4 regions of the Neomoorella humiferrea genome follow, and region 3 is predicted to be linked to each of the others. Evidence: riboswitches for the same ligand, from Rfam matches in the RefSeq annotation. Region 3 holds a riboswitch; each other region holds the start of a gene.
What was found. Region 3 has a riboswitch for cobalamin ahead of MHFGQ_RS10015 (Uma2 family endonuclease). Riboswitches for the same ligand answer to the same signal wherever they lie in the genome.
Positions count from the first base shown of each region.

Region 1: linked by a shared signal. The riboswitch ahead of cobK (precorrin-6A reductase) and the one ahead of MHFGQ_RS10015 (Uma2 family endonuclease) in region 3 are both predicted to bind cobalamin.
Region 2: linked by a shared signal. The riboswitch ahead of cobU (bifunctional adenosylcobinamide kinase/adenosylcobinamide-phosphate guanylyltransferase) and the one ahead of MHFGQ_RS10015 (Uma2 family endonuclease) in region 3 are both predicted to bind cobalamin.
Region 4: linked by a shared signal. The riboswitch ahead of MHFGQ_RS00945 (ECF transporter S component) and the one ahead of MHFGQ_RS10015 (Uma2 family endonuclease) in region 3 are both predicted to bind cobalamin.

Region 1 is NZ_CP136419.1:1,283,467-1,290,720, forward strand. It holds gene MHFGQ_RS06665 (glycerol-3-phosphate acyltransferase) at 1-76, opposite strand, end outside; gene MHFGQ_RS06670 (hypothetical protein) at 333-821, shown strand; gene MHFGQ_RS06675 (energy-coupling factor ABC transporter ATP-binding protein) at 805-1,659, opposite strand; gene cbiQ (cobalt ECF transporter T component CbiQ) at 1,737-2,504, opposite strand; gene MHFGQ_RS06685 (energy-coupling factor ABC transporter substrate-binding protein) at 2,505-2,792, opposite strand; gene MHFGQ_RS06690 (energy-coupling factor ABC transporter permease) at 2,792-3,574, opposite strand; gene cobK (precorrin-6A reductase) at 3,593-4,366, opposite strand; gene MHFGQ_RS06700 (hypothetical protein) at 4,425-4,586, shown strand; cobalamin riboswitch at 4,705-4,880, opposite strand; gene MHFGQ_RS06705 (5'-deoxyadenosine deaminase) at 4,932-6,257, opposite strand; gene MHFGQ_RS06710 (xanthine dehydrogenase family protein molybdopterin-binding subunit) at 6,254-7,254, opposite strand, start outside; gene MHFGQ_RS06715 (xanthine dehydrogenase family protein molybdopterin-binding subunit) at 7,251-7,254, opposite strand, start outside.
Region 2 is NZ_CP136419.1:1,162,480-1,169,733, forward strand. It holds gene MHFGQ_RS06030 (hypothetical protein) at 1-272, shown strand, start outside; gene MHFGQ_RS06035 (TIGR00282 family metallophosphoesterase) at 321-1,106, shown strand; gene MHFGQ_RS06040 (PHP domain-containing protein) at 1,093-1,953, shown strand; gene MHFGQ_RS06045 (translation initiation factor 2) at 2,002-2,268, shown strand; cobalamin riboswitch at 2,307-2,481, shown strand; gene cobU (bifunctional adenosylcobinamide kinase/adenosylcobinamide-phosphate guanylyltransferase) at 2,559-3,137, shown strand; gene cbiD (cobalt-precorrin-5B (C(1))-methyltransferase CbiD) at 3,180-4,277, shown strand; gene cbiE (precorrin-6y C5,15-methyltransferase (decarboxylating) subunit CbiE) at 4,270-4,917, shown strand; gene cbiT (precorrin-6Y C5,15-methyltransferase (decarboxylating) subunit CbiT) at 4,904-5,512, shown strand; gene cobI (precorrin-2 C(20)-methyltransferase) at 5,525-6,256, shown strand; gene cobM (precorrin-4 C(11)-methyltransferase) at 6,282-7,046, shown strand; gene MHFGQ_RS06080 (cobalt-precorrin 5A hydrolase) at 7,039-7,254, shown strand, end outside.
Region 3 is NZ_CP136419.1:1,912,545-1,919,798, forward strand. It holds tRNA gene MHFGQ_RS09995 (tRNA-Leu) at 1-10, shown strand, start outside; gene MHFGQ_RS10000 (DMT family transporter) at 87-1,031, shown strand; gene MHFGQ_RS10005 (polysaccharide deacetylase family protein) at 1,063-2,034, shown strand; gene MHFGQ_RS10010 (DUF134 domain-containing protein) at 2,048-2,488, opposite strand; gene MHFGQ_RS10015 (Uma2 family endonuclease) at 2,610-3,155, opposite strand; cobalamin riboswitch at 3,585-3,705, opposite strand; gene MHFGQ_RS10020 (ATP-binding protein) at 3,813-4,733, opposite strand; gene MHFGQ_RS10025 (ATP-binding protein) at 4,711-5,577, opposite strand; gene MHFGQ_RS10030 (4Fe-4S binding protein) at 5,593-5,763, opposite strand; gene MHFGQ_RS10035 (NifB/NifX family molybdenum-iron cluster-binding protein) at 5,783-6,145, opposite strand; gene MHFGQ_RS10040 (NifB/NifX family molybdenum-iron cluster-binding protein) at 6,146-6,526, opposite strand; gene MHFGQ_RS10045 (DUF5320 domain-containing protein) at 6,651-7,049, opposite strand; gene MHFGQ_RS10050 (ABC transporter ATP-binding protein) at 7,166-7,254, opposite strand, start outside.
Region 4 is NZ_CP136419.1:164,855-172,108, forward strand. It holds gene MHFGQ_RS00935 (ATP-dependent Clp protease ATP-binding subunit) at 1-1,936, shown strand, start outside; gene MHFGQ_RS00940 (AIR synthase related protein) at 2,008-2,796, opposite strand; gene MHFGQ_RS00945 (ECF transporter S component) at 2,793-3,347, opposite strand; cobalamin riboswitch at 3,487-3,686, opposite strand; gene MHFGQ_RS00950 (ammonium transporter) at 3,823-5,220, opposite strand; gene MHFGQ_RS00955 (P-II family nitrogen regulator) at 5,567-5,905, shown strand; gene MHFGQ_RS00960 (BON domain-containing protein) at 5,953-6,474, shown strand; gene MHFGQ_RS00965 (B12-binding domain-containing radical SAM protein) at 6,501-7,254, opposite strand, start outside.

The DNA of each region.
Region 1 (7,254 bases), 630 kb from region 3:
CGATATGCCCACCTGCCAAGGACCCGCCCAGGTAGGCCAGCAGGGTGCCTATGGCAGCCTTTATCCAAGGCAACAAAACTGGTTACCCCCCCTGTAGTTAAGCTACATTTTATTTAACTATAATTCCAAAAACGGAGAAGGAGCGGAGATGATCCGGGGATGGTCCGTGTTTCCTACTTAAGTCAGATTTAACCGCGCCGGTTTAATCGTTTTTTGTCATGCCGCCGCAATGTTCGTGTCGCCGGCAGAGGATGAAAATGCCCCCCTACTGACCTCCGGCTGGCAAACAGCATAGGATATATGGAACGGTGCGGTGAAAGGGGGGAATGCAGATGGAAGATCTCAGCCGCTTCTTCACTGTTATTGGCGCGGTCTTTGCGGCGGCCAAAGGTATTACCGACCAGGTCAAGGCCCGCTGGCCCTGGCTGGGGGAGCCGAGGGATGACCCCCAGGCGGAAAAACAGCGGGAGCTATGGGTAATTATATTTAACGCCGTTATCGCCGCCCTCCTGGCCGGCATGGCATCGATTGATGTCTTTGCCCTGCTGGGACTGAATGCCTTTACCGGGTTGAAGGCTGCTTATCCTGGTCTTTATTCATTGATTAATATGGTGGCTGTAGGCCTGATGTCTACCTTTGGCAGTCCCTTCCTCCATGAGATCCTGTCGATCCTGATTGAATTCAAGGAAAATATTCGCTTGCGCAACCAGATGGCCACCTTACAGCTCCTGCCGGCGAAAAAAATCAGAACGCCCAGGGATGAAAATGATGAAAACTGTTTTACGAACCGGGCCGTGGACCAACTCAAATGGCCAGTTTAGACCTGGAACGATAAGGAATGAGGCCCAGGAGCTCTTCTTTATTTTTGGGGACTGGCGCCGTTGCCGGCAGCCAGCCTTTATTTTTCAGGTCTTCGTAGACCTCCAGCAGCCAGGGCCGGGCCAGATCAGCAGTTTCCAGGAGGGTGGCATCGCTAAAGATTTCGGCCGGCGTCCCGGCACCGATTACCTGGCCGCGGGCCAGGACGTAGATATAGTCGGCCCAGGTATAGGCTATGTCTACATCATGGGTGGATAAAATAATCGTCTTTCCCTGGCTGCTGATATCTGCCAGCAAGGCCATGACCTCCCGGGTTGAGCGCGGGTCCAGGTAGGCCGTCGGCTCATCAAAGATGATCAGCCGGGGTTCCATGGCCAGGACGCTGGCAATGGCCACCCGCTTTTTCTGGCCGTAGCTTAAAAAATGCGTCGGCTTATCCTGGAGGTCGGCGATACCCGTTACCGCCATGGCGGCTTCAACCCTTTGCCCTACCTCTTCCCTGCCCAGGCCCAGGTTTAATGGTCCAAAAGAAATTTCCTGGCGGACGCTGGCCGAAAAGAGCATGCTGTCGGGGTCTTGAAAGACGATGCCCACCTGCCGGCGTAAATCTGTTAATGCTTTATGGCTGTAATTAATCCTGACTCCGGCAAAGTAGATACACCCCTCCTGGGGCCTTAAGATGCCGTTAAAATGAAGGAAAAGGGTTGACTTGCCAGCACCATTGGGACCCAGGACGGCAATCTTCTTGCCTTCAGGGATGCTCAAGGTAACATGCTGCAGGGCCCGGGTACCGTCAGGGTAAGTAAAGGAAACCCTCTCTGCTTCTAAAAGGGCGGCCAAAAGGTCCACCTCCGGTAGTCGGCATTGATTGGGGACATAAAAGGTACGTGGAGGAGCCGGTCTGCAGATGGCCGGTATTATGTACGCAGCATTAAAATAACTAAAGCCAGGTCAAAGATGACGGCCAGGCATAAAAAGGGCCAGGAGAAAGGATATACAGCCTCCAGCACGCGCAGCTCTTCATCGTAGCCCCGGGCCGTCAGGGCGGTAAATAATTCCTGGGAGCGGCGGTAAGTCTTGATAAAAAGGTTGGCCGCCAGATGGCCCAGGGAATGATAGGAAGTGCGCAGGGAGGCATAGCCCAGGCGGGAAGCCTGGGCGGTATAAATGTCGTTGACGGTCGCCAGCAGGACAAAAATAAAGCGGTAGGTCAGGCTGATTAAATCCACCAGCAGGGCCGGGAGGCGCAGTTGCCTGAGGACGGTAAGGATATCTACCATGGGAGTTGTTAGGGAAAGGAAATAAAGGCAGGCAGTAGCCCCCAGGGACTTGAGAAAAATTTTCCCGGCCAGGTGCATGCCGGCTGGGGTAACACCCAGGGTCCACTCCAGGAGGGTCACACCCTTAAGACCGGCCTGGGGCTGGTTGGAAATGGTGAGGGCGATCATGGCCACCCCCGCGACTAAAAAAGAAAAGGGCACCAGGATAAGCTGCAGGTAAAAACGGGCCGGGATGCCGGCGACCCCAATGGTAGCCCCGGCCATCAGGGCTATGATGATGGCTGGGATTAAAGGCTGGGGCGCCACCAGGGCGATCAGGAGGGTTACCAGGGCAAAGGCTACTTTTTCGCCCGGGTGGACGTTCTTTAACCGGTTGCTATAGGCATACTGGTCAATGCTGAACATTTACTTCTGCTCCCGCTGTTTCTTTCCTTTGCTGTAACCCAGGAAGTAGCAAACAATACCGCTGCCGATGGCAGCCTGGGCGGCAAAGAGAAAGGTTTCCACTTCCCCACTGGGCGGTTCCCAGACGGGTTTAAACCAGGGATCATAATCAGGCCGGATTTGGCTAATGGCCTCTTCCGCTTGATCATCAGCACCGGCAAACTCCCCGCTGCGGTGCATGAAGAGGGGGGCTGCTGCCAGGAGAATAACGATTAGGAGCAAGAAAAGATTTTTCTGGACGCTGCTCATTATTTACGCACCTCCAGTTTACTACCGCCAGCCGCCAGGGTTTTGTCGTCTAAAATAGACAGTTCCTGCAGTTCGTTTTTATTATAGGCGGTCAGCAAATTAAAAACGACGACCGTTAAGATACCTTCGCTGACAGCCAGGGGTAGCTGGGTCACGGCAAAAATGCCCATAAATTTTAGCATAGACGCCAGTACCCCGCCGGGCTGGGCCGGGAAGGCCAGGGCCAACTGCAGGGAAGTGGTGACATAGGTCATCAGGTCCCCCAGGGTGGCGGCCAGGAAGACGGCCAGGGGAATTGAGCCGTTGAGCCTTCGCACCAGGCGGTAAAAACCGTAGGCTACAAAAGGACCCACCACGGCCATGGAAAAGGTGTTAGCTCCCAGGGTGCTTAAGCCGCCGTGGGCCAGCAAAAGGGCCTGGAAGAGGAGGACGATACCCCCCAGGATACTCATGGCTGCCGGGCCAAAGAGGATGGCCCCCAGACCAACCCCGGTGGGATGGGAACAGCTACCGGTTACTGAAGGGATTTTCAGGGCCGACAGGACAAAGGTATAGGCGCCGGCCAGGCCCAGGAGCATTTTCAGGCCGGGATTGCTTTTTACAGTTTGCTGGATGGACCGCAGGCCCCAAAGCCAGAAGGGCAACACGACGATATACCAGGCAGCGGCCCAGTTAAAAGGGAGAAATCCTTCGGCGATGTGCATGGCGTAGGCCGGCCGGTTGAGAACGGCCATGGTCAACAGGAAAAATATAAATATTATGGATGTACGCCGGAACACCATATGTACCTCCTTCGGATGCTATTTTCGAGGTATTAAGCGTTTTAATAGAAGAATGGCTTCCTCAATCGTGGCAACAGAATACAGATACCGAATGGAAGGTCGCTTAATTAACACCACCGGAATTTTCAGGGCCAAAGCGGCGGCAATTTTAGCTTCCGTACCGCCGGCGGGTCCGGCATCCCGGGTGACGACAACACCGGCCTTATATGCCTTAAACATGACCTTATTCATTTCTTTGGAAAAAGGCCCCTGCATAGCAATAATGTCCCGGGGTGTCAACCCCAGATCTTGGCACTTTTTAATTACCCTGTGTTCAGGCAACACCCTGACCACGATACGTTTATCTTTAAACAGGGGATTGTTAACGAATACTTCGAGGTTGTTGGTGCCTGTAGTTAAAAATATTGTGTCTCCTAGGTCGGCGGCAGCCCGGGCGGCTTCTTCCCAAGTCGTAACCTGGTGAATAAGGCTATCGCGGGGCAATTCCGTTTCCGGGCGTAAAAAACGCAGGTAAGGTATGGAATTTTGCCGGCACCAGGCCTCTAAGGCTAGGGAAAACCTGCCGGGATAAGGAAGGGTGGCGTCTATCACCGCTTCCGGTTGCCGACCGCCTTCCAGGGCGGCTAAATTGCCTTCCGTTAAGGGGACGGTTAAAATAAAAGTCGCCCCATCCTCCCGGGCCAACTGTTCGCCGTAGGTGCTGTCGGTCCAGGTAGCAACCTCATAGCCTTCCTGCCGCAGGCTACGTATTAATTGCCTTCCCTCGCCGGTACTACCCACTACTAAAATCAAAAAGCGGTATCCTCCCCGTAACAATTTAAATCCCCGGCTTTTTGCCGGGGAAGCCGTGGTGCCGCAAAAACAGGCGTGCCTAAAGAAACCACCTCCCCGGGTTCTCACCCTGGTGGATGGAGAACAGGCTTGCCTGTTGGCCGGGCATCATCGGTTGCGGCAAGTTCCCGCCTTCCGCGGCGTTTTGCCCAACCTCTCCCCTGCCGGCGGCGAAATTTAAGCCCGATCTTCTCGAGACCGCGCACCTTTCCCTATGTAATTTTAAACCCTCTGCTCCTACATCAGCAGAGGGTATGCTTGCCGTAAGTCCGGCCAACCACCCCCTATCCATCGTAGGGGTCAAGGTTTCCCCGGCAACCGGTATCCTGACTCGGGATCATAGCTACCGCACCGCCTTCCCAGGTGTCCCCAGTGGCCTGATGGTGTTTCGCTCCTCCTTACAGTGGCGGGACCGTGTCAGCTTTACACTGACTTCCCGGATTTGCCGGAGGCAATATTCAGTTTAGTTTATTTTAGCATAATCCAAAGGTTATGTCTACGGCTTTTTACCGCCCTTTGCGGTATGCTATGCCAGTCCTGCCCTACGGGCGACGCGTTGGACGGCCTCGTTGGCCTTTTTTCTCACTTCGTCGGCAGCAATTGTTTTCAATTGCCTGTTCTCCATGACTATTTTGCCGTCAACCATGGTCAGAGTGACATCCGTACCCCTGGCCTGGTAGACGAGCTGGGTGTAGACGTCGACGCCATCCTGGGGCTGGGTATGGAAACCCTCAAGGGAAACCAGGGCCAGGTCGGCTTTTTTGCCTACTTCCAGGCTGCCGATTTCCTTTTCCATACCTAAAGCCCGGGCCCCGCCCAGAGTGGCCATTTCAAAGACCAGTGGTGCCGGCATGGCAGTGGGCCCGTGAAGGGGTTTCTGGATTAAGGCCGCCAGCCGCATTTCCATAAAGGCGTCCAGGTTGTTGTTGCAGGGTGCGCCGTCGGCGGCCAGGGACACTACCGTTCCCCGGCTCAACAGATCCGGTACCGGGCAGATACCGGAAGCCATCTTTAAGTTAGAAGAAGGACAGTGGACCACTTTCGTCCCGGTACGGGCCAGGATCTCCTTCTCTTCTTCACTGAGCCAGATACAGTGGACCAGGATGAGGTCGGGGCCGGTGAGGCCGATATCGTCCAGGTAAAGGACGTTGCGCCGGCTGTAAAGTTCTTCTACCAGGGCACACTCGCCCCTGTTTTCGGAAGCGTGGGTGTGGATTTTAACTCCGTAGCGGCGGGCGAGATCCCTGACTGTCAATAATAACTCTTCAGTGCAGGAGACTACAAAGCGGGGCGCAAAGGCGTACCGGATGCGGCCGTTATCGTAGCCGTGCCATTTCTCTAGCAGTTCGACGCTTTCTTTAAGGGAAGCCGCCGTTGTTTCTTTAAGGCTTTCCGGGACGTCCTCGCCAAAGTCCATCATTACCTTGCCGGTAAGGGCGCGAATCCCGCTTTTGGCGATAGCTTCAATGGCCGCGTCGGTATGATGGACGGTTTCCATATCGACGATTGTCGTGGTGCCGCTTAAGAAAAGTTCACCGATACCCAGCAGGGCGGAATAATAAAGGGAATCGGCGTCGTGGGCGCCTTCCAGGGGCCAGATCCGCAGGCGCAACCAGTCCAGAAGTTCCATGTCGTCGGCGCGACCGCGGAAAAGGGACTGGCAGAGGTGGATATGGGGCTGGATGAGGCCGGGGATGACCAGGTGACCTGCGGCGTCGATAACCCGGTCGGCAGTGGCCGGAGTATTGCCCATGGCGGCGATGCGATCGCCTTCAATATAGATATCTCCCTGGAAAACTTCCCTCTGGGGATTCATTGTAACTAACGTACCGTTCTTAATTAAGATACTCATTTCTTTCCTCCTTCTTTTTCCCGCAAGGCAGCCAGGATTCTTTCCGGGGTAACCGGCAGCTCCCTAATGCGCACCCCTACGGCATTGTATATGGCGTTGATGATGGCGGGCGCGGTGGGGATGGTGGCGGGCTCACCTACCCCTTTAGCGCCGTAGGGACCGGTAGGTTCATTGCTTTCTATAATCAAGGGCTGGATCTCGGGCATATCCAGGACGGTCGGAATGAGATAAGTGGAAAAAGAATTGTTGACGATGCGGCCCTGTTGCAGGTGCACCTTTTCCATAAGGGCCATGCCCAGTCCCTGGGCGATGCCGCCTTCAATCTGTCCTTCTACCCCGAGGCGATTTACGGCCCGGCCGACGTCATGGGCGGCTATCAGCTTTAAAACCCGTACTTCCCCTGTTTCCGTATCCACTTCTACTTCCGCAATCTGCGTGGCAAAAGCGTAGGGCCAGTAGGGTGCCCCCTGGCCAGTTTCCGGGTCCACGGCCGTGGTGTGGGTGATGAAGGTTCCCTGGCCTACCAGGCGGCAACCGGCCAGGCGCGCCCGGGCGGCGGCCTCGGAATAGGATATCTGTTTCTGGGGATAACCTTTGACGTAAATTATACCTTCCCGGGCCGTCAGGCCGGCAACGGTATTGACCCCTAAGAGGAGGCGGGTATGTTCAAACAGGACCTCCCTGGCCTGGCGGCAGGCCATTTTAACGGCGTTGCCCGAGGCATAGGTCTGACGGGTAGCAGCCGTCGTGCCGGCGTCGGGAGTGGTATCGGTATCGGCGGTAATCACCGTTACCCATTCATAGGGTATTCCCAGTTCCTCGGCGGCAATCTGGGCCAGAATGGTACTGGACCCCTGGCCGCAGTCCACCGCGCCGCTGCGCACCGTGGCCGTGCCGTCGTCATGAATCTCCACAGTGGCCGTGGAAACGTCGGGAAAACCGTTGCCGTATCCCGTTCCGTAAAAAATACAGGCCATGCCGGTGCCGCGCTTTTTAC
Region 2 (7,254 bases), 750 kb from region 3:
AATATACACCTTACGACCAGCTTACTTCTCTAGAGGTACAGCGTGATGTAGCTACCCTATCCCGTGATGAGATTGACCTCATCATTGCTTTGGTACGGGAAGGTTTTAACTCAACCCTTGTGGCGGAGAACAACGACAATATTATGGAAGAAGAGCTTATGATCCAGGAGGAGCTGATTGACCGGATGCTGGAAAGCGTCCGGGGCACCGTGCCGGAACGACGGCTTATCGCCTTTCGGGAAGAAGGAAGGGTCATGGTGTTTAATAAATAAATCCGCATCGCATAATATTTTTAAGGTCATTCGAGGGGAGCCTTATTGTTGCGGGTTTTAATGATCGGCGACATCGTTGGGCGGCCGGGACGGAAAGCGGTACAGGAACTTCTACCTTATCTGCTTCATGAATACCGGCCCGATTTGGTAGTGGCTAACGGGGAAAACGCCGCCGGCGGCAACGGCATAACCCCACCTGTTGCCGCTGAATTATTTAATAGAGGTATTCACGTTTTAACAATGGGTAACCATGTATGGGACAAACGCGAGGCTGAAAACCTTTTAGAAGAGGAGGCGCGGATCCTTCGACCGGCCAATTATCCCGACGGTACACCGGGCCGGGGATATACGATCATACGGGTTAAGGAAGACCTTCAGGTAGGTATAATTAATCTCTCAGGACGGATATTTTTATCTACCCTGGAATGTCCCTTCCGCTTGGCGCGTCTTCTGGCGGAGGAAATCAGGGCCACAACCAGGATGATCTTGGTGGATTTTCATGCCGAAGCAACTTCGGAAAAGGTTGCTATGGGTTGGTATCTAGATGGCCTGGTGAGCGCAGTTGTCGGCACCCATACCCACATTCAAACGGCCGACGCCCGTATCCTGCCGGGCGGTACGGCCTACATTACCGATGTGGGTATGACTGGCCCCAGAGATTCTATCCTGGGAGTAAAAACGGAAATCGTCATAAAAAAATTTATCACCCAAATGCCTGTACGCTTTGAAGTTGCCACCGGCCCCGTTCAGTTGGAAGCCGTTTTAATCGATATCAATCCGGATACCGGCCGGGCGGAGGCCATTCAGAGGTTACAACTTTATGGTACATCCTGATTTCCGGGCTGCCGATTTACATAGCCATACTACGGCCTCCGACGGACGGTTTACACCAGAAGAACTAATAAGGCTTGCCAAGGAAAAGGGGCTGGCGGCCATCGGCGTTACCGACCACGATACGGTGACCGGCCTGGAAGGTGCCCTGGCCGCTGGCAATAGTTACGGCATTACGGTGGTGCCCGGCGTCGAGCTGAGTACCGAATGGGAAGAAAAGGAGATCCATATCCTGGGATATTACCTCGATTGGCTTGAAGGAAACCTGCTGGGTTTCTTAGAGGCAATGCGGCGGGAGCGCAGCAGGCGCGTTGCCAGGATTGTAACAAGGTTACAGGAACTGGGTTACAACGTTAACTTGGGCGAGGTGCAGCGGGAAGCTCAAGGTGAGGCGGTGGGACGGCCCCACATTGCGGCCGCCCTGGTGCGCCGGGGCTATTTCCCCAACCTCAAAACTGCCTTTAAGACTCTCCTGGCGCGGGGTCGCCCGGCTTACGTACCGCGGGCCAAAGTCGCGCCTGTCCGGGCGGTAGAGGTGATATTAAAGGCCGGCGGCGTTCCTGTTCTGGCCCATCCCGGCTTGAGCCAGGCCGACCCCCTCATTCCCGACCTTGTGGCCGCAGGTCTGCAAGGTATCGAAGTCTATTACCCCTATCATAGCGCCGGTGTTACCAGACATTACCTGGAACTGGCAGCAAGGTTTGATTTGGTGGTTACCGGCGGATCGGATTTTCATGGCATAGTTGACGAAAGCCACGGCGATCTGGGTGCTTGTTGTGTGAGTATGGCAAAAGTTGAGGAACTGCAGGCACGGGCGAAAAAGATAAAAGAGCGAACGACTAAGGTTTGATTTCCGGGCATATATTTTAGAAAACCTTAAAGCTAGGGGGTGAGGGCGTTGATCGACGGCGATCCGGGCGCCCTTTACCGGCGGATTCAAGAGCTGGAGGACAAGGTGGAACAGCTACGCATCAGTCGCCGGGTATTGATGCATCTGGTGGAAAAGAGCGAGAACGAGAAATGGGAAATGATCAACCGTCTGCTTCAGGAAAAGGAAAGTCTTAAGGTGCGCAACCGCCGTTATGCCCGGTTGCTCTGGGAAAAGAATAAAGAGCTGGCCCTTTTGGCCGGTAAATTGCAGGGCCTTCCTTTACCCAGGCCTTGACGGAAAAGGTAGCCAAAGTTTATACTATAGTTAACTTATTAATTTAATAAGGGACAGGTGCCGAAAAGGTTAAAAGGGAATCAGGTGAAAATCCTGAGCGGTCGCGCCACTGTAACCGGGGAGCCCGCTTCAAAGCCACTGGTATCTGTACCGGGAAGGCGAAGCAGGGCAAGGAGCCGGAGCCAGGAAACCTGCCTGTTCATTAAACCCTCGCGTCAAGGGGCCTATGGGTATAGATTACGACTCCAGCTCTTCGTGGGGGCTGGAGTTTTTCTTTTAGGAGGTTTTACATGGAACGCGGGCCGTTGATCATGGTCACCGGAGGAGCTAGAAGCGGTAAAAGCCGGTTGGCCGAGGAGCTGGCTGCCGCCGGGGGAGGACGGGTGGTTTACCTGGCCACTGCTGTAATAGGGGATGATGAAATGGCGGCCCGGGTGGCGGCCCACCGGCGCCGGCGCCCCCCCGGGTGGCTGACGGTGGAAGCCCCCCTGGCCGTCACCGAAGCCATGGCCCGGGAGGGTAAACGCGCCGACACCATCCTCTTGGATAGCATGGGTATGTGGATTAACAACCTTTTGGGCGGCTTGCAGCAGGGTGGGGCGTCAGACGGAGGGGAAGACCATGATGTCGTAATTGAAAATATTATGAACTTGGTACGGAAACTCGTCGTGACAGCCTGGGAGGTTCCGGCGCGGGTGATTATCGTTACCGAAGAAACGGGCCTCGGCCTTGTTCCCCCATATCCCCTGGGAAGGCTTTTTCGCGATCTCCTGGGTCTGGCCAACCAGGAAATCGCCTCCCGGGCCGATAGGGTATATCTGGTGATGGCCGGTTTGCCCCTTATCTTAAAAGACCTTTTATCTGAATAAGACTTCTCGAAAAATATCGCAAAAAATGGGGAGGAACTATTTTTGCCTGAAAAGTTGCGTCGGGGCTATACCACCGGCACCTGTGCTGCCGCCGCCGCCAGGGCGGCCGCTATGGCTTTATACCAAAGGCGCTTGGTCCAAGAAGTTACATTAACCCTGCCGGCGGGTGATACGGTGACCCTACCGGTCACCGTCCGGCGGGAAGCGGACCGGGCGGAAGCCGTGGTAATCAAAGACGCCGGCGACGATCCCGATGTTACCAATGGTGTCGCCATCCACGTTTGCGCTCGCCTATGTCCGAAAGGTTTAATACTGCGCGGCGGTTCCGGGGTAGGGAGGGTGACACTACCGGGTTTAGCCATACCTCCGGGTGAACCGGCCATTAACCCCGTGCCCCGGCGAATGATCGCCGCGGCAGTCGCCGATCTTATTCCCCCTGGAGGGGGGATGGAACTGGAAATCAGTATTCCCGGCGGTGAGGAACTGGCGCGGCGTACCCTCAATCCCCGCCTGGGAATCGAAGGCGGGCTTTCCATCCTGGGTACCACCGGTATTGTCGAACCCATGTCCGTAGAAGCCTACCGTGCCTCCCTTGTGCCACAGATAGACGTCGCCCTGGCCGCCGGTTATAATACCCTCATATTGACTCCGGGCCGTTTGGGGCAGCGTTATGCCGAAGAGAAATATCAACTGCCCCCCGGGGCGGTAGTTCTTACGAGCAATTTCATCGGGTATATGCTGGAGGCCTGTGTCGAACGAAAAGTCAGGGGAGTGCTTCTTTGGGGTCATGCCGGCAAGCTCATTAAAATAGCCGGGGGTATTTTTTATACCCATAGCCGAATGGCAGACGGACGCCAAGAAGTCCTGGCCGCTTGGGCCGCTGTAAAAGGCGCTTCTTCAACTTATGTAGACAAGATTTTACAGGCAACAACGGTCGAAGGAGCCATAGAAATTATCGCTGCCGCAGGTTTGGGGCGGGATTTCTGGGATGATTTGGCGGCAAGGGCGAGCCATAGGGCTTTAACCTTTGTCCGAAAGGAATTAGCTGTCGGCACTGCCTTCCTCAGCCTGCAGGGTGATCTTATAGGCGCGGACGCAACGGCCCGCCAAATGATGGAGGAATTGCGTCAAGGTGTTTAAAGACAGTTGGCTGACGGTAATAGGGGTGGGCCCCGGTAGTGGGGAATATGTAACGCCGGCGGCACGGAGGGCGGCGGCGGCGGCCGAGGTTCTTATCGGCGGCCGAAAGGCCCTCGATCTTTTTGCCGATTTAGAATGCGAAAAAATGCTGATTACTGGGGATCTAGAAAGACTGCGCGATTTTCTTCTTAAGATTCGCGGGCGACCCACGGCTGTACTTGTTTCTGGGGACCCCGGCCTATTCAGCCTTCTCCCCTGGGTAAAAAGACAGTTCCCGGGAGAAAAAATTAACGTTATTCCCGGTATCAGTTCCATACAACTTGCCTTCGCCCGTCTGGCCTGCGGATGGGAAGACGTCGTTTTTTTAAGCTGTCACGGCCGTTCGTTGGAGGTTCTTGAGCCTTATTTGCCGCGGTTGAAGTCCGCCCAGGTGCGACTGGCTATTCTTACCGGCGGTGCCAACACCCCCCCGGTTATAGGAAGATATTTAGTCGACCACGGCCTCGAAGGCCTGATGGTATGGGTAGGTATCGAACTGGGCGGCGACGGAGAGCAAACGGCCTGGCTGACGGCGGCCGAGCTGGCCCGCAGTGATTTTCTCGGCCCAGGGGTGGTGATAGCCGGCTGTGAACCTGATTGATTGGCCTTATTCTACCCCGGGTATACCCGACAACTGCTTCAGTCGCAGCCGGGTCCCAATGACCAAAGAAGAAATCAGGGTCTTGACCCTGGCCAAAGCCCGGCTGGGTCCGGGGATGACGGTTTACGATATTGGTTCGGGTACGGGGAGCCTGGCAGTGGAGGCGGCCCGGCTGGTGGCGCCGGCAGAAGTCCTGGCCGTGGACGGCAACCCGGAAGCCTGCACCCTGGTCCGGGAGAATGCTCGGCGTTTCGGCCTCAAAAACGTCAGGGTCATAACCGGTATGGCGCCGGCGGCCTTAAAGGGTTTGCCGCCGCCGGACCGGGTGTTCATCGGTGGCAGCGGCGGGCATCTGGAAGATATTCTGGCAGACTGCCATCAAGTTTTGCGGCCGGGGGGCATTATCGTTGTCAACGCCATTACCGTGGAAACCCTGGGGACGGTCCTGTCCTGGGGCCGCAGCAGGGGTTACCAGGTGGAAGCCCTGGCCGTGAACCTGGCCCGCTTGGAAATGGTCGGCCGTTACCACATCTGGCGGCCTTTGAACCCCGTATATATCGTGCAGCTGACAATACAGCTGGGGCATGAGGAATAGGAGGCAGGAGCGGTGAGTGGAACCCTATACGGCCTCGGGGTCGGCCCGGGGGACCCGGAACTTTTGACCTTGAAGGCGAAAGCCATTTTAGAACAGGTGCCGGTTCTGGCGGTACCCGTATCTCAGCGCGGCGAGGAAAGCCTGGCCCTCCAGGTGGTTCGCCCTTTTACCAGGCCCGACCAGGAAATAATGAATCTTTTTATGCCTATGACCCGGGACCGGGATTACCTGGAGAGGGCATGGGATGCAGCGGCGGCTGAACTGCTGACCGTCCTCGTTGCCGGTAGGGACGTGGCCTTTCTGACCCTGGGGGATGCTTCTCTTTACAGTACCTACAGCTATTTAATGGAGCGTCTGCAAAGGCTCAAACCTGATTTGCAAATCGTAACCGTGCCCGGTATCACCTCCTTTGCCGCGGCGGCCGCCAGACTGAATGTTCCTCTGGCGGTAGGGGACGAGCCCCTGGCCATTATCCCGGCTTTAAAAGACCCTGCCGTTTTGAAGGAATATTTAACCCTTTTCCCCAACCTCGTCCTGATGAAGGTCGCCCGGCGTTACGACGCCATCGTTTCTGTGCTTGAAGAAGCAGGGGTTGCTGGGCCAGGGGTTGCTGGGCAGGCTTATCTAGCCAGCCGCTGCGGGTGCCCCGGAGAAAGCTACAGCCGGGATATTACAGCGGAAAAAGGGAAAAAACAGGATTACTTGTCATTGATTATAGTAAAAAGGGCGGTGGGTGCCTCATAGTTATTTTCGGAGGAGCGGTTGAACAATGAAGGTTTACTTTGTCGGAGCCGGTCCGGGAGACCCGGAGCTCATTACCGTAAAGGGGCGCCGCCTCCTGGAAGAAGCCGACGTAGTTATCTATGCCGGTTCTTTGGTTAACCCGGAAATTTTAAAATACGCGCGGCCGGAAGCAAGGCTTTATAACAGCGCCTCCCTAACCCTGGAAGAAGTCTTGGCCATTATCCGGGAGGCGGTGAGCGAAGGCAAAAGGGTTGTCCGCCTGCACACGGGTGATCCTTCCCTGTACGGTGCCATCCAGGAGCAAATGGACGCCCTGGAAAGCCTGGGTATCCCCTATGAGATCGTGCCCGGCGTCAGTTCCTTTGCGGCAGCGGCGGCGGCCGTCAAAAGGGAGTTCACCCTGCCCGGCGTCAGTCAGACTGTGATCCTTACCCGCCGGACCGGCCGTACCCCGGTGCCCGCTGGGGAAAACCTGCCCGATTTAAGTCGTCACCGCGCCAGCCTGTGCCTTTTCCTCAGCAGCCGGGACCTGGAGGCGGCGACGGCCGAGCTGGCCTTGGGGTACGGGAACGAGACTCCGGCGGCAGTAGTCTACAAGGCTTCCTGGCCGGAAGAAAGAGTTATCTACGGTACCCTGGGGAATATCGCCGCTAAAAGCCGGGAAGCAGGCATCGAGCGGACGGCCCTCCTTCTGGTAGGTGATTTCCTGTCCGGCCCTTACCGGCGCTCCTGCCTCTACAATCCGAACTTCAGCCACGGCTACCGTAAGGGGGAGAAATCCGGTGGATGAAGGCGGGGAAGTAGCCATCGTCACCCTGACCCGGCCCGGATATGAGACGGCCCTGCGGCTGGCCCAGGCTTTGCCGGGGAAGATTACCGTCTTTATCCCCGCCGATCTGAGCTTACCGGCAGGAAGATTGGATGGAAATACACTCAATATCAAAAGCTATGCCGGGCCTCTATCCCAGTTCCTGGGTCAAATTTTTCACCGCTACCCC
Region 3 (7,254 bases):
TTCGGCACCAATTACTTTGTACCAAGGTCTTTGTACCTTGGTATTTTACTTTTATAACCTTTATAACCCAGGGAGGCTGCATAACCATGGCGATGTGCCCGGAAACAGAAAGGGCAATCCCCAACTGTAAACAACACAAAAATTCCCTCAGGCTTGGTTATGTAGCCGTCTCAATTGCCACCTTTCTTTACGGCGGCAATGTTATAGCCGGCCGTTTGCTGGCACCCAACGTACCTCCTGCAGCCCTCTCGACTTTGCGCGGTATACTGGGTTTAATAATTCTTCTACCTTTTGCCCGGCGAGCCACCCTCCGCCCACGCCTTAACGACTTCCCCGTTTTTATGCTCATAGGCTTATTAAGCGTCACCATCGCCTATGTTACTTTTGCTTGGTCAATGCAGAACAATCGGGCAATCAGCGCCGCCGTCATCATTTCAACTTCTCCTGCCGTGACCCTGCTTCTCCTCGCCCTCGGCTGGCATGAAAAACCAAACATATTTCAAATAGCAGGCGTTGTTATCGCCTTTGCCGGCTTAACCCTTGTATCTTGCGAAGGTTCCCTTAAACGCGTCATGGCTTTACAATTCCATAAAAGCGATCTTATTCTCTTGATAAACGTCATCGCCGTTTCCCTGGCCAATATTCTCGTACAAAAAGAAACCCATCGCTATCCAGCAATAACCACCTGTACCTGGAGCCTTTTTTTCGGAACTATTTTTCTCCTGCCCCCAGGATTATGGGAAATAATACGTTACGGCTGGCATCTTACCTGGTGGGAATGGCTGTTACTTTTTTATATGGGCGGCATTATAGCCGGGGTAGCACTTTTATTGAACTTTGAAGCCGTCAACCGCCTCGGCAGCGGCACTGTAGCCATGTTCAATAACTTAACCCCACTCGTTACCGTGATTTTAGCGGCCTTGCTCCTTAACGAAAAACTTTTGTGGTATCACACCCTGGGCATGATTTTAGCCCTGGGAGGAGTATTTCTATCCCTCAGACGTCGGTTGAGGGAAGAAAATTCATTGTAAAAGATAAAGAAAGAATGTAGGAGGTTTTTATGTGAAGAAGAATATCGTCGCTACCTCCCTGATTGTATTTCTTGTTTTTTTATTATTATTTAGTTTGATTCATCGCAGGCCGCTGTTGCCTCAACACAGCCTTGCACAAACAACGGATACAAAAGCTAAAAACGAAACTGCAACAATTAAAGAAGCCGCCGTCACGCCTGTTCAGGAGGTAGAAAACGATAACCCTAGAAAAAAAATTTTTGCCGACAAGGTTGTCGCCCTGATTTATCATCATATTGATGAGCACGAAATTCCCGGGCTGGTTATATCTCCCCAACGCTTCCGGCACCATCTGGATATGCTCCGGGCTGCAGGATACAGAGCCGTCGGCCTTCAGGAAATGGAGGCTTTCCTCAACGGAAAACCTATTCCCAACAACGCCGTGCTCATTACCTTCGATGACGGTTACGAAAGCGTCTACCGATATGCATTACCTGAACTAAAGGCCAGGCACATGCCTGCATTATCCTTCGCCATCGTCGGCTATATGGGGCAAAAGCTGGGCAATCTCCAACATTATAACTGGCAACAGGCCGCGGAAATGGCCTCTGCCGGGTTTATAACCCAATCTCATACATATAATTTACATGACTATGCCCTCCTCGCCAACGGTCATACCGGCCCCATCCTTAACGGACCTTTAAAAGGACAAAATACAAATGAATTTCAAGAGATGGTCCGCAGGGATTTACAGCATTCACGGGAACTAATTGAGGCCAACCTACATTATCCGGCCGTGGCGTTGGCATTGCCCTTTGGAGCCGCCGGTAGTTTATCAATCAAAGTTGCGGCTGAAACGGGTTTTAAGTTTATCTTTACCACCCGTCCCGGTGCCATTACCAGAAAAACTAACCCGTTATATCTCCCCCGCATCAATGCCGGTACGCCGAATTTGACGACAAGCCAGCTTGATAATATAATCCGCAAAACTGCCGGGGAAGATCTTAAAACGGGCGGCCAGTAATGCCGCCCGTAACTTATTCCCAACCGTGCCGCCGGCAGCGTCCATGTCCCGGCTTCGGCCCTGCAAAAACTTCTTTGCTGCCGCAACGGGGACAGGTTTCAACATTATGTTCCTTTTCCAGTTCCCATTCATGGCCGCACTCTTCACAGCGCGCCCTGGCGCCGACCAGGTGATATATTCCCCCTTCAATACGTATGGCCTTGCCGTTAATTAAGGCGTCGGCCACCTTGCTGCGGGCCGCGCCGAGGATGCGGAAAAAGGTCGGCCGTGAAACCCCCATCCTGGCGGCGCATTCTTCCTGCTCCAGCCCTTCTATATCTTTCAGGCGTATTGCCTCCAGTTCTTCTACTGCCAAAACGACTTCTTCCAGCTGGCGTAAAGGCACGGCAGCCGGTTTAAAATAGGTAACTCCGGGTAAAAATTCCACGCGCCGGCACTTGGGCGGCCTCGGCATATTATTCCCCCGCTTTCAACTTTAACTGTTTCATATGATAACTTTAATCTGGACTTATGTCAACCAGAAGTCCCTAAAAACACTCAACGCCACCCGCCCGTCCGGCTAAAATATTTAAACTTTAAAAAACCCGGTCTAAATCTAAGTCCAACTTGGGTAAAACTGTCGAAACGAAAGGGTCCTTTCCCCGCCGGGTGTAGAGATCTTTTTTCTCCCCTTCGGGAGTAAAAGCACAAACTTCTATGGTCTGGGCCACAGGGTGGACAAACCATATCTCCCGCACCTGGTGGGCGGCATATAACTTTTTCTTGATTACTTGATCCCGCTCAGCGGTAGAAGGGGAGAGAATTTCAATTACCAGGTCCGGCCCGCCTTTGATATTGGCTTCAGTGATGATGGCCCGTCTTTCGTTGCTGATAAAAATGATATCCGGCTGGACGACATCTTCCGGTGTTAAATAAACATCAATAGGTGAGTGGAGAATTATCCCTATCTTTTGCTCTTCCACATGCTGGCGTAAAATAAACTCCAGGTTCCCGGAAACCATCTGGTGGATGACACTTGGTGCCGGCACCATATACAGCTTCCCCCCGATGAGCTCATACCTTTTGTCCTCCGGTAGCTGGCAATAGTCCTCGTAAGTAAATTTAACCTCGTTAACGGCCATGTTCATCCCTCCCGGGACATTTCCTTTAGTGGTATTGTACCATTTGTTTACCCGGCTTAAAAGCTGGCCGATATCCCTGTCAGATGGGCCCGGTACTATTCAGGTTCTCTCTATACCACCAGATAATTTTATCACCAGTGCTTATAATACCTAATAACATCTAAAAACAAAACGGCCTTTTCCAACACCTTCCTACATACTCCCCGGGTGGGTTAGAATAGGCCGTCCATAACAGTCCCAGCGCATCGTGAACTTCCAGTCGTTTTGCCTTATTGGAAATCACTTGCCGGGCCGGTTGGCAGCATTTAAGCCGGCCCCTCGGGGCCGGTCACCTATCCTGTTCAAAAATAAAACCCTGCTCCAACTAGAACAGGGTTCATGCTGTTTCCCCATCCTGCGTAGGGAGCACCAGCTGCTAAGACAGGCACCAGGTCTCCTGGCTCGGGTTCACCGTTTCCCCACGCCTTCCCAGGGCAAAACCCAGTGGCCTGATGTGGGGTCACTCCCCCTTACAGTGGCGCGACCGCGCCGGTTTTACACCGGCTTCCCTTGATGCCTGCTGTTATTTAAATTAATCCTTCTACAAAAAAAGCCGGAATCCTCCCGGCCAATGTTTTTAAATTGCATAGGTCCGTTTTATTTAAAAATCCCGTCCGGTTATTGATTTCCTATTTTTTCCAACCGGACCAGAAGGCTATCCCACATGGCCTGTACCGCCTTGGCCGCCGCCCCCCGGGAGCAGGACGTAAGGGGAACGCCGTTTACCAGGGCCCTGACCACATCGATATCATAGGGTATTTTGCCGGCGACGCTAAGCCCTGTTTCATAACAATAAGCCTCGATTTCCCTGCTTTTTTCCGGTGCGAGATCATACTTATTGATGCAAACGGATACCGGCACGTGGAAATGGTCGGCAAGCTTTACCACCCGTTCCAGGTCGTGCCGGCCAGCCGCCGTTGGCTCCGTCACCACCAGAGCCAGGGTAACGCCAGTCAGCGAAGAAATAACAGGACAGCCGATGCCCGGCGGGCCGTCGGTAATAATCAGCCGGGCGTTATTTTCCTCCCCCAGCCGCCGCGCTTCCTGACGCACCTTTGTTACCAGCTTGCCGGAATTTTCCTCAGCCAGACCTAGCTGAGCATGGACCAGGGAGCCGTAAGGCGTTTCCGAGATATACCAGTAGCCGGCAAGATTGGGTTCCATGGTCACGGCTCCCGTCGGGCACACAAGGGCACATACCCCACAGCCTTCGCATGCCAGAGAATCGATATAGAAAGACCCTCTGTCCGAACGGGCCTTCCCGTCAGCTTTCTCCGACACTACCTGCAAAACGGCATCAAAACGGCATGCTTCCAAGCAGCGGCCGCAAAGGTTGCAAAATTTCGGGTTGATAACCGCCTTTTTGGATCCGTAAAATTCATTTACACTTTCCACCTCTGGCCGCAGAAGCAAATGCAGGTCGGCAGCGTCGACATCGCAGTCGGCCAGAACCTTATCTTCCGCCAGGGCGGCCAGGGCAGCGGTAACAGTTGTTTTTCCCGTGCCCCCCTTACCGCTAATTACCAGCAGCTCTTGCACGCTGTGACACCAGCCTCTCTACCTCCTGCCAGAGGCCGATAAAGGACGGTACCCAGTGGGGATAATCTTCCACCAGGCATCTTCCCCGGGCATAAGTGGCGGCATATTCCTTATCAAAGGGTATTTTTAGCAGAATGGGGATGCCTTCCCGCAGGCAGTAACGCTCCACCCGCTGATCCCCCAGGGTGGAACGGTTGATGACCACGGCGCAGGGCACTCCCAGTTCCCGCACCATCCCCACGGCAAGGCGGAGATCGTTTAGGCCGAAGGGAGTGGGCTCGGTGACCAGCAGGCAGAAGTCGCTACCCTTTACGGCGGCAACCACCGGGCACGAGGTGCCCGGCGGAGCGTCGATTAAGGTAAGGCCTTCCCTTCGGGAAAGTTTTTTTACGGCCCTTATCACCGGCGGTGCCATGGGCATGCCAATATCGATCCTGCCGTGGACAAAATCGATATTCCCGGCCTGCCCCCTGGCCACCACACCGATACGGTACGGCTTTTCCCTTATCGCCCCGGCCGGGCAGACTAGAGAACAGCCGCCGCAGCCGTGACACATCTCCGGAAAAACAAGCACCCTACCTCCAGCAACGGCCAAGGCATGAAAAGCGCACACTTCACTGCACCGGCCGCAGGCGGTACATTTAGTTTCATCCACTTCTGGGACCGGCAGAGTCACTTCCCTTTCTTCCTGAAATTCAGGCTTTAAGAAAAGGTGGGCATTGGGTTCTTCCACATCGCAGTCTAGGACCTGAACCGGCATTTTTTTGGCCAGGGCCAGGGCCAGGTTGGTGACGATGGTAGTCTTCCCCGTCCCCCCCTTGCCGCTGGCCACCGTAACAATCATTTCCTTCACCACGCTTTAATCAAGGCTTAAAGCTCCGTTGGGACATTCTTCAACACAGGTGCCGCATTCCAGGCATTCATCGGCATTGACAACCGCTACTCCATCCACGGTAATGGCCTCCACCGGGCAAACGTCCACGCAGCTGCCGCAACCGGTGCATTTTTCCTCATCAACCCTGACCGCCATCTTTTTCTCCCTCCATTTATTAATGGCCACCGCAGCCCTCATGACCGCCGTGGTCATGGCTGCAGGTACCGCCGCTGCTTTTGAGGCTGCCGGCAAGGTAGGCATGCACCGCCGCCTCTACCGGTCCGTAAGCGCCGCTAATTACTTCTATGCCCCGCTCGCCGAACAATTCGACGGCGCGGGCGCCGATACCGCCCACGATAACGCAGTTGACCCCTAGATCGGCCAGGTAATTGGGTAAAAACCCCGGTTGATGTCCGGGATTGGCGATAACTTCCCTGCCGATGACTTTCCCGTCTTTCACGGTAAAAAGGCTGTACTGGGAGCAATGACCGAAATGCTCGGCAACCATTGTTCCCTCGGTTGCTACGGCGATCTTCACTTAACGATTACCTCCTCGACCCATACCAGAATGAGGACCTACGTTAGGCTGAGATACAGGGGTGGCCTTTCCGGCCTGCCACTGTTCCAGCGCCGCCTGGACCGTAGGCGCCGTTGTTGAGTAAACCTTAATCCCCGCCCCCTGGAGAACCCGGAGGGCATTGGGCCCGACGTTTCCGGTTAGGACAACTTCCACACCCCGGTTTACCAGGGTCTGGGCCGTTGCCACTCCCGCACCCCCGCCGGCGCCGACATTGTCGTTGGCCACGACCTCTATGGTGTTTTTATCCAAGTCGGCAATCACGAAATACTGGCAGCGCCCGAAACGGGGATCTACCGCTGCCGCTCCATCTTTACCCTGGGCCGTAACGGCCACTTTCATTCATTTCGCCCCTTTCTGTTGCGGTCATTCGTCCATTTTATTATAAAGCTATTTTGGTCTTATGTCAATAAAAACAAAAAGGCCGGGGAGAAAAATATGACCCGGCCCCGCAATTAGGGTTTACCTACAGGTCCTCCTCTGAGGCGTCGCCCGCTTCATCACCACCCCGGTCTTCCCGCTGTAAGGCCTTCAGCTGCTCTTTGACCATTTTGAGCTGGCTTTCCAACACGGCCGCCTGTTGCTTTAAAAATTCCGCATCAGGCGCCGCGCCCCCGGGAGGTACGGCGCCGGGAAAGGACGCGCCCCAAAAGGCACCGGGGTAATAGCCATAAAACGATGGGAAAAAACCCCAGGCCAGGCGGCGACCCCATCCAAGGCCCAGACCCCGGCCCCGTCCCAGACCCCGACCGAAGCCAAAGGCGGGGTTCATAAAACCGGGTACGGGAAAGCCGCTGCAGTAACCGGCACCGCGGCCGGTGCGCGGTCCAAGACCCCATGGGCCGGTCCTGTCACCACGTGGCATTTTAACACCTCCTTTCGGACCTATGTTCATTATTAGTATAAATCTATTATGGCCAAATGTCAATAATAAAATACTGCCTCAATAGTTAAAAACCCCGGAGGTGATCCTCCGAGGTTTCAATTTAATCCAGGTACGACTACCGGTATGTTTTGCACCTTGGCTATCGTTACCGGTATGCCATAAACGCCGGCGATATTTTCCGGTG
Region 4 (7,254 bases), 920 kb from region 3:
GTTCAGCCGGGACCTTACCCGCCTGGCCCGGGAGGATAAACTTGATCCGGTAATCGGCAGGGAAAAGGAAATCGAGCGCGTCATCCAGATTTTGAGCCGTCGTACGAAAAACAATCCTGTTTTAATCGGTGATCCCGGGGTTGGCAAAACCGCCATCGTCGAAGGTCTGGCCCAGAGGATCGTTCAGAACCAGGTGCCGGAAGTCCTGCGGGACAAAAGGGTGGTGGCCCTGGATATGTCCGGTATGGTGGCCGGCACCAAGTACCGGGGCGAATTTGAAGAGCGCTTCAAAAGGGTTATGGACGAAGTGCGGGCCGCCGGCAACGTCATCCTCTTTATTGACGAGCTGCATACCTTGATCGGCGCCGGTGCCGCCGAAGGGGCGATTGACGCCGCGAATATTTTAAAACCCGCCCTGGCCCGGGGCGAGCTGCAGACCATCGGCGCCACGACCATTGACGAGTACCGCAAGCACATTGAGAAGGACGCCGCCCTGGAACGACGCTTCCAGGCGGTGATGGTCGGCGAGCCCACGGTTGAAGAAACCATTGCCATTTTGAAGGGCCTGCGGGATCGTTATGAAGCCCATCACCGGGTGAAGATTTCCGACGAGGCCCTGGAGGCGGCGGCGCGGCTTTCCGACCGCTATATCACCGACCGCTACCTGCCGGACAAGGCCATCGATTTGGTAGACGAGGCCGCTTCCCGGGTGCGTCTTAAGGTCTATACGGCGCCGGACGACGTCAAAAAACTGGAAGCGCGCCTGGAAGAACTCGAGAAGGAAAAGGCGGCGGCCGTTCACGCCCAGGAATTTGAAAAGGCGGCGGCCTTGCGGGATGAAGAAAAGAAGATTAAGGAAGAATTAGAGGCCAAAAAAGGCGAGTGGCAGAAGGAAAAAGGGCTAGAAAAATCCGTGGTGACGGCGGAGGACATCGCCCAAATCGTTTCCAGCTGGACGGGCATCCCCGTCACCCAGCTGGCCCAGGAGGAGAGCGAGCGGCTCCTTCGTCTAGAAGAAATCCTGCACCAGCGGGTTATCGGCCAGGATGAGGCCGTCCGCGCTGTGGCCCGGGCCGTGCGCCGTGCCCGGGCGGGGCTTAAAGACCCCAAGCGGCCCATCGGTTCCTTCATCTTCCTGGGACCAACGGGTGTGGGTAAGACCGAGCTGGCCCGCGCCCTGGCCGAGGCCCTCTTTGGGGACGAAGACGCCATGATCCGCTTCGACATGTCGGAGTACATGGAGAAGCACACCGTATCGCGGCTTGTCGGCGCCCCGCCCGGCTACGTCGGTTATGAAGAGAGCGGTCAGTTGACGGAGGCCGTCCGACGCCGGCCCTACAGCGTCGTGCTCTTTGACGAGATTGAAAAGGCCCACCCGGACATCTTTAACGTGCTGCTCCAGGTGCTGGACGACGGCAGGCTTACGGACGCCAAGGGTCGCACCGTGGATTTCCGCAACACGGTAATTATCATGACCTCCAACATCGGCGCCGGGACCATCAAGAGGGAAAGCCTGGGCTTTAAGGCTTCCACCAGCGAAGTGGCCGCCGAGTCTTATGAAAAAATGAAAAAGCACATCATGGAAGAACTGCGGCGGACCTTCCGGCCCGAGTTCTTAAACCGCATCGACGAAATAATCGTCTTCCACGCCCTTTCCAAGGAAGATATCAGGAAGATCGTCGATTTGATGCTGGCCGACCTCAACCGGCGCCTGGAAGACAACAAGCTGACGGTGGAAGTGACCGACGAAGCCAAGGAAATCCTTATTAAAGAAGGCTTCGATGAAGCCTTTGGCGCCCGGCCCCTGCGCCGTGCCATTCAAACCCTCATCGAGGATCAGCTCTCCGACGAGATGCTGGCCGGGAAAATTGCTCCCGGCGACAAAGTCCGGGCCGTCGCCCGGGACGGCAAAATTGTCCTGGAGAAAGCGGCTTAATCCGGGGCAGGGTAGACCCTTACAAGCACTCGCGCGCAGCGGGTGCTTTCTCTTTTGCTGTAACGGGCAATTTATTTATTTCCACCGCCAGGGGACTGTTTTTCCAGGGTCCCCAGGAGGCAGAAGGGTTTTCCCGCCCGGAGCCCTGCAGCCTCTAGGGCGGGCCGCTCGCCGGCGGCGAGGATGCAGGTGGCGGGGCCGGCCGATTTGTGCAAGTCCAGCTCCGATAAGCCCGGCCGCCAGTTGATCTGCAGCCTGTATAAAGCGGCCAGATCCCGGGCCTCGGCCAGGATGCCCCTGGAACCGGCGGGAACGATTTCCCGGATGCCCGGCTGGTCGAGGAGCAAGCGCACGGTTTGCAGGTCTGCGATTTCCGGATCGTCGAGGAAGACCTCGGTTCCGACCTTGGGCCGCCCGAAAAGGGCCAGGGCGTCGCCGGCGGCCAGGCGCCCTATTAGCAGCTCTGCGGTAGTCGCCAGGCCGATGACGGTGATCCCTATCCCCGACTGGATAGTGGGGACGTTTTTTTCACTGCTGCCGGTGAGGGCCTTCTCCGGGTCGATACCCAGCGAGCGGACCTCGTCGGCCACCCCCTCCCGGATGGCCGCGCCTGCAGGTTCCGGTTCCACGCAGAGGGTGTTGACGATGCAGACCGGCCAGGCGCCTACCGCCAGGACTTCCATCAAGGCTACCCTGGCGGTGAAGCGGCCCAGGACGTATCCCGGCACTCGCACCACGTCGGCTTCCTTGGGGCCGATGGCGCCGGCGGAATCGCAGGCGATCACCAGGGATCTTTGCGCCTCCAGGTCCAGGATGGTCAAATCCCGGTAGCGGCGGGGGAAAAGGGCGGGCGGGGTCATTTACCTTCACCTTTCCCCCGGCCGGCGGCATAGCTGGTGGGAAATACCCGGCGCAGGCTGGTGAAGGCTGTCGCGGCCAGGACGATGTTCAGGGCGGAAGCGATCAATAAGGGCACCACCATGGCCAGGAAGAATGCTTTGCCGAACCCCGGCAGGGGGATAAACAGCGCCGGGAGTAACAGGCCGTTGAGGGCTATTCCCGCTGCGATCCCCAGCCAGGGGGAAAAGGGGTAGAAGAGGGCAAAAAGGGCGACGACGGCGGCCATGCCGGCGGCGATTACCAGGTGGAGGGGCAGGGTGAGGGGGAACCCGGCGGTAAAGGCGGTGAGCAGGTGCCCCAGGGAAGCTATGAGAGCCCCGTCGGCGGGACCCAGGATGAGGGCTCCGAGAAAGCCGGGAAAAGAATCGAAGGCCGGGGTGCCGGTGATGCTGGGTATTTTTAGATTGGCGCCCACAGTTGACAGGGCGATGAGCATGGCCAGGGTCGCCAGGCGTCTGGCCGTCCAGCGGCTTGCCTTAACGGCCGGGGAGGAAAGTTCCGGTTTTGCCATGTTTGCTTCTCCTTTCTAAAGAAGACTTTGTCAGGGGCGAAAAGGGGCCGGGCCACCCGTAACAAAAAAGTCCCCAGCCGTCTTCGGCTGGGGACTTTGCCATCATCCCCGGTTGCTTCTCCCCTTTCCTGGCGAAGGTGAGAGGTCGTATGGACAGGCAGGTCTCCTGGCTCGCGCTTCCTCGTTTGGCGATGCCTTCCCGGGAACTATCCCAGTGGCGTTATATCGCCAACTCCACGCTCACAGTGGCGGGACCGCGCCGGATCGCCGCCTGAAAAGGCGGTTACCGGACTTCCCTATTCTCCCCCTCCCGGGGGCACCTGTCCATTTTTTCATATATGGTTGTCAATTATTAATATAATCTACCACCGTGCTTTTGGCAAGACCTGTTTCCGAAAGTAAACCCGGGAAAGACTTCCCGGGGGAGGTAGCCGCACTGTGTTCGATTACCGGGCCGCGACGCTATGTTGTCCGTTTATTCCTGACGGAAAAGGCCGGCTCCGGCCGGGTTACCCTGACTCGCCATCCAATTTACCGCCAGCTCTCCCGGGGCGGTAACCCTTTTACCTTGTGCCACATCCAGGGCTGCCAGGCCGGTGTCGGGATAGGCGCTTTCGCCGTGCTGGGATAGATCCAGGCCGGCTTCCTCTTCCTCGGCTGTGACCCGTAAAGGTGTCAGCAGGGAGACGACCTTGAGAATGCCGTAGGTCACTGCGGCGGTAAAGATCCAGGCCGCCGCTACGCCTACCACCTGTACCCCCAGCAAATGGGCGTTGCCGTATAGCAGGCCGTCGGCCCCGGCGGGGTTCACGGCTTTGGTGGCAAAGATGCCGGTGGCAACGGCCCCCCAGGTGCCGCCGACGCCGTGGCAGCCAAAGGCGTCCAGGGAATCGTCGTAGCCCAGTTTGACCTTGGCCACGGCCACTGACAGGCAACAAAGGGCGCCGCCGATAGCACCTATTACCAGGGCCGCCGGGGGAGTGACGAAACCGGCCGCCGGGGTGATGGAGACCAGGCCTGCTACCGCGCCACTGGCCGCTCCCAGGGCGGTGGGTTTGCCGTGGAGCAGCCACTCTACCGCCAGCCAGCCCAGGATGGCGGCCCCGGCAGCCGTATTGGTCGTGACAAAGGCGTTACCGGCCAGACCGTTGGCCCCCAGGGCGCTGCCGGCATTAAAACCGAACCAGCCGAACCATAACAGCGCGGCGCCCAGAACAGTCATGGGGAGGTTGTGGGGCGGCAGGGGGATCCGGCCGTAATCCCGCCGGCGTCCCAGGACCAGGGCGCAGATCAGCCCGGCCACGCCGGCGCTGATATGCACCACTGTGCCGCCGGCAAAGTCCAGGGCGCCGAGTTCCCGCAGCCAGCCCCCCGCGCCCCACACCCAGTGGGCCAGGGGGTCATAGACCAGGGTAGCCCACATTAACGTAAAGAGCAGGAAGGCCGGGAAGCGCATGCGCTCGGCAAAGGCACCGGTTATCAGGGCCGGGGTGATTATTGCGAACATGAGCTGGAACATGGCAAATACCTGGTGGGGGATGGTGGCGGCGTAAAGGGGATTGGGTTCCAGGCCGACGCCCCGGAACCCCGCCCAGTCCAGCCCCCCCAGCAGGTGGAGGTGGTCGGGACCGAAGGCCAGGGAATAGCCCCACAGGACCCACTGGACGGAAATAAGGGCCATGGCGGCCAGGCACTGCATGATGACACCCAAGACGTTTTTCTGGCGGACCATACCGCCGTAAAAGAAGGCCAGGCCAGGGGTCATCAACATGACCAGGGCGCTGGCTACTAAGAGAAAAGCGGTATCGCCGGTATCAACCGCGTTCCCGGCTGCCGCCAGCGCCGGCCGGGCCAGGACGGTCTCGGCGGCCAGGAATAATAATAGTAAAAGTGCTGTTACTACAGGCCGGAGCAGGATGTTTGACCTGCCCCTTACGTTGCTGACATTCCTTTGCTTCAATACCATTGCCCTCCTTCATTCTGAAATAAAGAAGGCACAGGAGACAGGTTATCTCCTGTGCCTTCTTTGGCGACACACTGGTTACACCCTTGTAACCACGAAGCAAATTTATAATTTATTTTACCTCAAGCTCCATGCCGCGTCAAGCTAAAAACTTTTGACGGCTCCTGCTGGTACAGGCTAAAATAGACTTAACTGGTCACCGCGGCAGCAGAGAGGCGGTTAAATTATGGCTTTAAATGGAACGGGGGTTGAGCTTGTGTATAAAATCGAGGCCATTATCCGGCCGGAAAAATTCGAGGCCGTCAAGGAAGCCCTGGGTCGCTACGGCATCCATGGTATGACCGTAACCCACACCCTAGGCTGCGGCCAGCAGAAGGGCAAAACCGAGGTCTACCGGGGCACGGCTTATACCATCGACCTCTTGCCCAAGGTCAAGGTGGAGATCGTCCTGGAAGATAGATACGTTGACGATGTGGTGGCTATTATCGCCCGCGAGGCCCGTACCGGCAACATCGGCGACGGCAAAATTTTTATCTGCCCCGTTGCAGATGCGATGAGAATCCGCACCGGTGAGCGGGGTGCGGAAGCGCTCTAAATGGCGGCTTCTACCCATGAACTTGCTGTTGCCGGGGTATACTAGATGTGACTGACAGCAAGGGAGTGGGCATGATGGACGATGTTTCTTTACGGGAAAAGGTGCGGCAGATTTTGCGCGAGGACAAGGACCTGCGCGGTTACGGCCTCAACGCCGACGTGGTGGCGGGGGAGGTCCAGCTCCAGGGAATCGTCGATACTCTGAAGGAGAAAGAGCGGGCCGAAAGGCTGGTGCGGCAGGTTCCGGGAGTAAAAGGCGTGGCCAATGCCGTGGCCATCAGTACCGACGGCGCTATCCGGGGTGAAGACGTGACCATGGAAGTCAATGAGGAGCTGGCCCAGGACCCGCGTGTCGACCTGCGCCATATCGGCGCGGAGAGCGTCGACGGCCACGGCACGGTGGTTTTGAAGGGCCGCACCGACGACCCTGCCGAAGTGGAAGCAGCCCGGGAGGCGATAGCCAAGGCCCGGGGTGTGACCGGTGTGGTGAGCCGGGTGAAAATTGGGGAAGAAGACATGAGCCTCAAGGATATCTTCCACAGCCAGGTGAACAACGACGGGGAGGCGTGAGAACGGCCGCAGGAAGGAAAACTTTGCTATGGGCTCTTAAAGGGCGCCTGTAAATAATAGACCTCTGCTTTAAAATTCCCGGGGCCGTAGTAAAAAAACACCAGGGTCGCTGCATCGGCTTCCGGTCTCTCCGGGTGGCAGGGGAAGAACTCAATAAAGCCGTGACGGCGGATGTTGGCCGGTGCTTCTTGCTTAAGCCCCGGCATATATTTTTCTCTGAACGCGGGGTCGGCTATCCGGGCCAGAATGTCGGAACGCTCTAACTCGCTCAAGGTCGAGGGCGGCATCCAGCCCGGGAAGTTCCGGCTGCGGTCGCGGCAGAGGAAGTCGAATTTTAACAGCTGGTAGAAGCGCTCCAGCCCGAAAGGAGCAAGGGGGCGGAAACGTCCTCCCGGCCTTTCCCTGCCGGCCGGGGGCGGTGACACTAAGGAGGGGGCCGCCTGGCCGCCTGTTTCACTCATGGCGATCTTTTCAGCCGCAGCAGGGATGGACGGACAGCCGCTGTTTCCAAGGCTTGCGGCAAAGGCGGCCAGATGGTTAAAGAGGTCGCGCTGGCTGTGACCGCGGCGAAACAGCTCCTGTTCCTCCCACCAGGCGGCCAGGGCTTCGTAACATTTAAAGTGGCTACCGCCGAAGGCCTGCTGCACCAGGTAACCGAGGGCGTGGTCGGCCAGGTGGCTGTTGCCGTAAAGCTGAAGCATGTTTTCCATGCTGTGGAGGCGCAGCATTTCCTCGTAAGAGATGGCGCTGCTGGCCAGGACCTCGTAAGGGGGCCGTTCC